DNA from 3 places in the Luteibacter sp. 1214 genome. Region 2 is predicted to be linked to each of the others. Evidence: predicted binding sites of a transcription regulator. Region 2 holds the regulator's gene; each other region holds the start of a gene.
What was found. The regulator FliA, encoded in region 2, starts transcription of late flagellar genes. The targets are predictions, from matches to a motif close to TAAAGTTTNNCNNNCNNNGGCCGATAA.
Positions count from the first base shown of each region.

Region 1: J2X57_RS15170 (methyl-accepting chemotaxis protein) is a predicted target of FliA. The motif match lies at 1,484-1,510, and genes of this name have one in related genera.
Region 3: J2X57_RS18730 (HD-GYP domain-containing protein) is a predicted target of FliA. The motif match lies at 1,082-1,108, and genes of this name have one in related genera.

Region 1 covers NZ_JAVDSQ010000006.1:259,854-262,120, reverse strand. Annotated here, with positions in the region: gene J2X57_RS15175 (family 78 glycoside hydrolase catalytic domain) at 1-1,408, shown strand, start outside; gene J2X57_RS15170 (methyl-accepting chemotaxis protein) at 1,543-2,267, shown strand, end outside.
Region 2 covers NZ_JAVDSQ010000004.1:301,718-303,984, forward strand. Annotated here, with positions in the region: gene J2X57_RS12290 (P-loop NTPase) at 1-459, shown strand, start outside; gene J2X57_RS12295 (RNA polymerase sigma factor FliA) at 456-1,187, shown strand; gene cheY (chemotaxis response regulator CheY) at 1,241-1,642, shown strand; gene J2X57_RS12305 (protein phosphatase CheZ) at 1,653-2,267, shown strand, end outside.
Region 3 covers NZ_JAVDSQ010000011.1:96,934-99,200, forward strand. Annotated here, with positions in the region: gene J2X57_RS18730 (HD-GYP domain-containing protein) at 1-1,009, opposite strand, end outside; gene msrA (peptide-methionine (S)-S-oxide reductase MsrA) at 1,202-1,876, shown strand; gene hutU (urocanate hydratase) at 1,995-2,267, opposite strand, start outside.

The DNA of each region.
Region 1 (2,267 bases), on a different contig from region 2:
GACCGACCGGCTTACCCTGGCTGGCGTGCGTGAGCACTGGCATCCGCATTTCTCGTACAAGGGCTTTCGCTATGTACAGGTCGATGGATGGCCTGGCGGCAAGCCGCTCCCCGGCGCGGTGACCGCACAGGTCATACACACCGACGTCGCCGAGACCGGGCACTTCGACAGCGCGAATGCGTTGCTCGACTGGATCCACCGCGCGGCCGTCGACACCATGCTCAACAATCTCTACGGCATTCCGACCGATACGCCGATGTACGAGAAGAATGGCTGGACCGGTGACGGCATGGTCGGTGCGGACATGTTCCTGCGGAACCTCGACACGGGACGCCTGCTGGCGAAATGGGTCCGCGATATCGCCGACACGCGCGGGCCCGATGGTGCCCCGTTGCTGATCGCACCCAACCCCGGCTGGGGCAAGGTGCGCGCGCCCACCTGGCACTCGGCGTACGTGTTCATCCCCTGGTCGCTGTGGATGCAGACGGGAGACCGTCGACCCATGGAGGAACACCTCGATGGCATCTCGCGCTATGTCGCGATGGAGGATGCCCGGTCGCCGGGAGGCATCGCGGACACCGAACTGGGTGACTGGGTCAGTCCCGAGACCGACCCGGGTGGCGAGAACGCGCCCGAGGACAAGCATGTCGCAGCGACGGCGTACCTCTACGGCATGGAGCGTACGGTGGCGAGCATGTATCGCCTCAGCGGCGACACAAAGCGCGCGGACGGTTTCGACGCGAAGGCGGCGATCGTGCGCGATGCGTTCAATGCGCGCTTCCTCGACCGCGACGCCGCCCGATACCGTGGGGAAGGGGATAGCGGCTACCGCCAGGCGCACAACCTGCTGGCGCTGTCGTTCGGGCTCGTGCCCGACGCGTTGCGCGAGCGGGTCGCCGCCGGCGTGGCGGCGGATGCGAAAACGCGGGGCGATCACCTCGACACGGGTGCGCTCGCGACGAAGGTGATTCTGCCGGTGCTCACCGCGACCGGTCACGCCGATGAAGCCTGGCGTATCGCGACGCAGACGACGTTTCCGAGCTGGGGGTTCTGGCGCGACCACGGGGCGACCAGCTTGTGGGAGCACTGGAAGCTCGCATCGCGCTCCAGGGGCCATTACTTCCTGGGCACCGTGGACGACTGGCTCTTTGGCGATGTCGCGGGCCTGCGTCCGCTGGAGGCGGGATGGCGCCGGTTCGAGGTGCGTCCCGCGCTGACAGCATGGCTGGACCACGCATCGGCATCGGTGATGACGCCTTATGGCGAGGCCTCGGTGGCCTGGAGCAAAGAGGGTGGGAAAGTGGTGGCCGAGGTGCTTGTGCCGGTGGGGGCGGAGGCGGTGGTGCGGTTACCGGGGCGGGGCGAGGTGGTGGTTTCCTCGGGGAGGCATCGCTTTTCCACGCCGTAGGTGAGTCGCGTGAGGGAGGCGCCTGCTCTTTACCGGATGATGCGCTGCCGCATTGTCCCTTCACATCTCTGCAATAAAGTTTGACGCCCGGCTTGCCGATAACGCTTATACGGGGAATCACGGGGGTGAGGGGCATGTCGTCGATAAAAAACTGGTTTGGCCGCACGCGGCTGAATACGCGCGTGTGGATGGTGATGACGGTCGTGGTGCTCGGCCTCTTGGCGCAGACCGTGATGTCGGGCATCGAAAGCCGCGCGGTGCAGATGCGCGACCTGCAGGACACGCTGACCCAGCACGTGGACGCGGCGATCGCCATCGTCGACGGCTACCACGCGCGAGCCGCCCGGGGTGAGATGAGCGACGTGGAAGCCCGTGTCGCCGCCCTTGAGGTGGTCGAGTCGATGCGCTGGGACGACGGCAAGGGCTACGTGTTCGCTTTCGATTCGACGCTGGCCATGCGTATGCATCCTCTGCGCCACGACGAGGTCGGCCAGAACATCCGCGACGATGCGGATGGCAAGGGCTTCCACCATTACGAGGCCATGCTCAAGGCGGATATCGCCGCCGGCCACGGCGTCACGCGTTACACGCAGATCATGCCCAAGACGAAGGAGCTGCGCGACAAGATCAGCTACTCGTCGTGGTACAAGCCGTGGGATCTGCATCTGATTTCCGGTGCCTACTTCGATGATATCGACGCCGCCTTCGCCGCGCAGCTGAAACGCGACCTGATGAAGTCGGGCATCATCGCGGTGCTCGCGATGTTCATCGTCTGGCTGTCCATGAGCAGCATCCGTACCACGGTGGGCGGCGAGCCGCGTGACGCGGTGGAGATCGCCGGGCGTATCGCCGGGGGCGA
Region 2 (2,267 bases):
ACCGCCGCCGGCATCTCCGACAGCGTGTCGATGTTCGCGGCAGCCTCCGACGAAGTGGTGGTCGTGGTCTGCGACGAGCCGGCCTCGCTGACCGACGCCTACGCGCTGATCAAGGTGATGAGCCGCGAGTTCGACGTGAACCGCTTCCGCATCGTCGCCAATATGGTCCGCCATGCGCAGGAAGGCCGTCAGCTGTTCGAGAAGCTGGCCCGCGTGACCAACCGCTTCCTGGACGTGTCCCTGGATTTCATGGGCATGGTTCCGCACGACGAGTACCTGCGTCAGGCCATCCGCCGCCAGGCGGCCGTGGTCGACGCCTGGCCGAGCAGCCGCTCGGCGGTGGGATTCAAGAATCTGGCCCGGTCGGTCGATACATGGGGTGAACCCGAACCCCGGGTGCAGGGTCGCATCGGCTTTTTCGCCGAACGGAACCACATGGGGGGAGGGCTGCCGCTGTGAGTGTCGCTAGCGAATACCTTGAAATCACTAGAGTTCCAGCGGATCAACTGGTTAAAACGCATGCACCCCTGGTGCGCCGGATCGCCTATCACCTGATGGGCCGCCTGCCGCCAAGCGTGGACGCGAATGACCTCATGCAGGCTGGAATGATCGGACTGCTCGAGGCCGCAAGAAATTACTCGCCGACTCGCGCGGCCAGCTTCGAGACCTATGCGGGCATCCGCATTCGTGGCGCCATGCTGGACGAACTGCGCAAGACGGACTGGACCCCGCGCTCCGTCCACCGGAAGTTGCGCGAGGTGGCTGAAGTAACGAGGCAGATCGAGAACGAAACGGGTGGCGACGCCGAAGACGCGGAAGTGATGAAGCGGCTGGGTATCGACGCCATGGAGTACAACCAGATTCTGGCCGACGCGGCGAGCGCGCGGTTGCTGAGCCTCACGGCGCCGGAAGGCGACGAAGGCGCGGCGATCGACGTCGCGGACCCCGACGCCTCGGGCCCGGAAGGCAACTTCGAGAAGAACGGCCTGCGCGACGCGTTGGCGCAATCGATCGACGGCCTGCCGGAACGCGAGAAGCTGGTGATGTCGCTGTACTACGATGAAGAGCTCAACCTGAAAGAAATCGGTGTGGTACTTGGTGTGAGCGAGTCGCGCGTGTGCCAGATCCATGGCCAGGCCCTGATTCGCCTGCGTGCACGCATGACGGGTTGGAAAGACAAGCAGTGACGGCATCGCGGTGCCGTCGCCGGTAAAGAAAAAGCACGTGGCGGAGAGCAGTTTTGGACAAGAACATGAAGATCCTCGTGGTGGACGACTTTTCCACCATGCGGCGCATCGTCAGGAATCTCCTGGTCGAGTTGGGTTTCACCAACACGCTCATCCAGGAAGCCGAAGACGGTAACGCGGCCCTCGCGTTGCTGCGCTCGCAGCCGATCGACCTCGTCGTCACCGACTGGAACATGCCCAACATGACGGGCATCGACCTGCTTCGCGCCATCCGCGCCGATGCCGGTCTGAAGTCCTTGCCGGTGCTGATGGTGACCGCGGAAAACAACCGCGACCAGATCATCGCCGCCGCGCAGAGCGGTGTTAACGGCTACGTCGTCAAGCCTTTCACGGCGGTCACGCTGAAGGAAAAGCTCGACAAGATCTTCGAACGACTCGCCGCGGCTGCGGGCTAAGGGAATAACGATGAATACGATGCTCTCCCCCGGCCAAGAGGTCGTCCCCGAACTGCGCGAGCTGCTCGAGGCCGACGACGGCGCCGCCTTCGAAAAGGCACTCGACAACCTTATCCGCAGCCGCGAGCAGCACCTGTTCCTGGCGCTGGGCCACCTTGCGCGCGACCTGCACGAATCCGTGCGCCGCCTCGCTTCGGACATTTCGACCGACGGCGTGCCCGGGAACATGAGCGATGCGCGCAAGCATCTGCGTGACGTGCTCGAGATGAGCTCGACCGCGGCGCACCGCACGCTGGACTTCAGCGAAAAGCTGCGTCCGCAGGCCCAGGCGCTGGCGAAGCAGGCCGACGAAGTGCTCGTGCTCGATCACGCCGATCCGGCGTTCGGCGCCAATGCCACGGCGCTTGCCGTGCGCGTGGGCGATTTCGCGCAGAGCTGCGACATCGGCCTGGGCGAAATGGTCGAAGCCCAGTCGTGGCAGGATCTTTCCGGTCAGCGCGTGGCGCAGGTCGAGGCGTTCATGGCCAAGGTCGAGTCGTCGCTGGTCGAGCTGGTCCGTCTGACCGGCTCGCTCGCGGGCGGCAATGCCCCGGCCGCGGACAAGGTCAGCCAGGACGAAGTGGAT
Region 3 (2,267 bases), on a different contig from region 2:
AGACCCCCAGGCAGGCCTGGAACTGTTCGACCAGCTCGCCCTGGAATTCGCGGTCGCGGCCGGCGTACAGCTCGCGTAAGGCGACGTGCTGTGACACGGCCGAACGGTACGGACGCGGCGTCGACATCGCGTGGTAGGTGTCGATGATCGCGGCCATACGCCCGGCGAGCGGAATGGCGGTGCCGGCCAGTCCCGAGGGATAGCCGGTACCGTCGTAACGTTCGTGGTGGGTGAGCACCATGTCGCGCACTTCGTTGTCGACGACACCGGAGTGATCGAGGATGGCGACGCCTTCATTGACGTGCTGACGTGCGAGGCCCCATTCATCGTCGTTCAGCGGTCCGTCGCGACTAAGCAGTTCCTCAGGCAGCTGCGACTTGCCGACATCCATCAGCAGGCCGCCGGCGGCGAGACTGACAATGGCGTCGCTTTCGAAGCCCATGTGCCGCCCGAACGCCGCGGCGAGCGTGCTGCAGCCGATCGCGTGCTGATAGGTATAGCCATCGCGCCGCCGCAGGCTTTCGATCCAGAAGAACGCGTCACCGCTGCGCAGCACACTCTCGACCATGGGGCGCACCGCGTTCTCGACAGCCTGCGGCTCGACCGGCCGACCATGCCGCAAGTCGTCGACCATGCGCGTGGCGAACTCGGCGACGGTGTCGAACGCCTCTCTGGCGCGCGGCATCTCATCGTCGAACGAGGCCGTGTCGGTATACGCGTGTCGACTGACCAGACGCAGGCTCGCCGCAGCACGCGGTGCGGGGGTGGCAACGGCCTTCGGCGCGATGCGCTGCGGGGTGAACCGGCTGTCGGGGACGACCTGACGGTGCATGTCCACGAAGACGTATTTGCAGAAACGACTGAGCGACTCGATGTCCTCACGGGACTCGATGGGCAGGCCCTGCAACGGAAAGGGCGTGTCGGACCAGTCACAGTCCAGGCGACTGACATACATGCCGACCTCCAGGTCGGACACGAAGACACGTCGCTCCACTAAATCGTACGCCACGTTTCCCCTCGCTCCTTTAGCCACGCTGGCCGAATACGCGCACGACTCTAGCGTGTTGCGCGTGTCGATGGCTTATCGGCCCTGCATCCCGATTCTGTAGGTACAGAGTTGTGAAGGTGGCCTTCACGCCGTGTCAGGTTTTCCCGGGTACACCGGTCTGGTCTATCAGGTCATGTCGACCGGGAGAAACTCATGCCGCGCCTTTCCCTGATCCCCGCTCTGCTCCTCGCCCTCACCGCGTGCTCGGCCGCTTCGGCGCGCGACGAGGGTGTCCGCCTGCCCGCCCCCACCGTCGATGCCGCACCGGCCGCTGGCGACGCCACCGCCGTGTTCGCCGGCGGGTGCTTCTGGGGCGTTGAGGGCGTGTTCCAGCACGTCCGCGGCGTGAAAAGCGTCCGCACCGGCTACTCGGGTGGTGACGCCGCTCATGCCAATTACGACGATGTCAGCGACGGTGATACCGGACACGCCGAATCGGTGAAGGTCGTTTACGATCCGGCACAAGTGTCGTACGGGCAGCTGCTGCAGGTGTTCTTCTCGGTGGCGCAGGATCCGACGCTGCTGAACCGGCAGGGGCCCGACTCGGGCACGCAGTACCGGTCGGCGATTTTCTATGCGACGCCGGAGCAGAAGAAGGTGGCGGAGGCATATATCGCCCAGCTGACCGCGGCGCACGCGTTTTCGTCGAAGATCGTGACGGAGGTAACGCCGTTTAAGGGTTTCTATCTCGCGGAGGACGAGCACCAGGACTATATGCGTCTGAATCCGGATGCGATGTACATCGCGATCAACGACCGGCCGAAAGTACTGGCCCTGCAGCGCATTTATCCGGAGCGGTACGTGGCCGGCTGGGCCAACGGCCGCTGAGAACCCCCAACCTCCTGTAGGAGCGCGCCTTGCGCGCGATATCCGGGTCGCGCGCGTGGCCATATCCGGGTCGCGCAGGGCGATACCTGGGTCGCGCGCAGGCGCGCTCCTACATGGGTCAGATCATGGGCAGGTTCAGGCCCTGCTCCCTTGCGCAGGCCACCGCATCCTCGTAGCCCGCATCCGCGTGCCGCATCACGCCGGTGCCGGGATCGTTCCACAGCACGCGGGCCAGCCGCTTGTCCGCCGCCTCGCTGCCGTCGGCCACGATCACCACGCCGCTGTGCTGGCTGTAACCCATGCCGACACCGCCGCCGTGGTGCAGGCTGACCCAGGTCGCCCCGCCCGCCACGTTGAGCATCGCGTTGAGCAACGGCCAGTCGCTGACCGC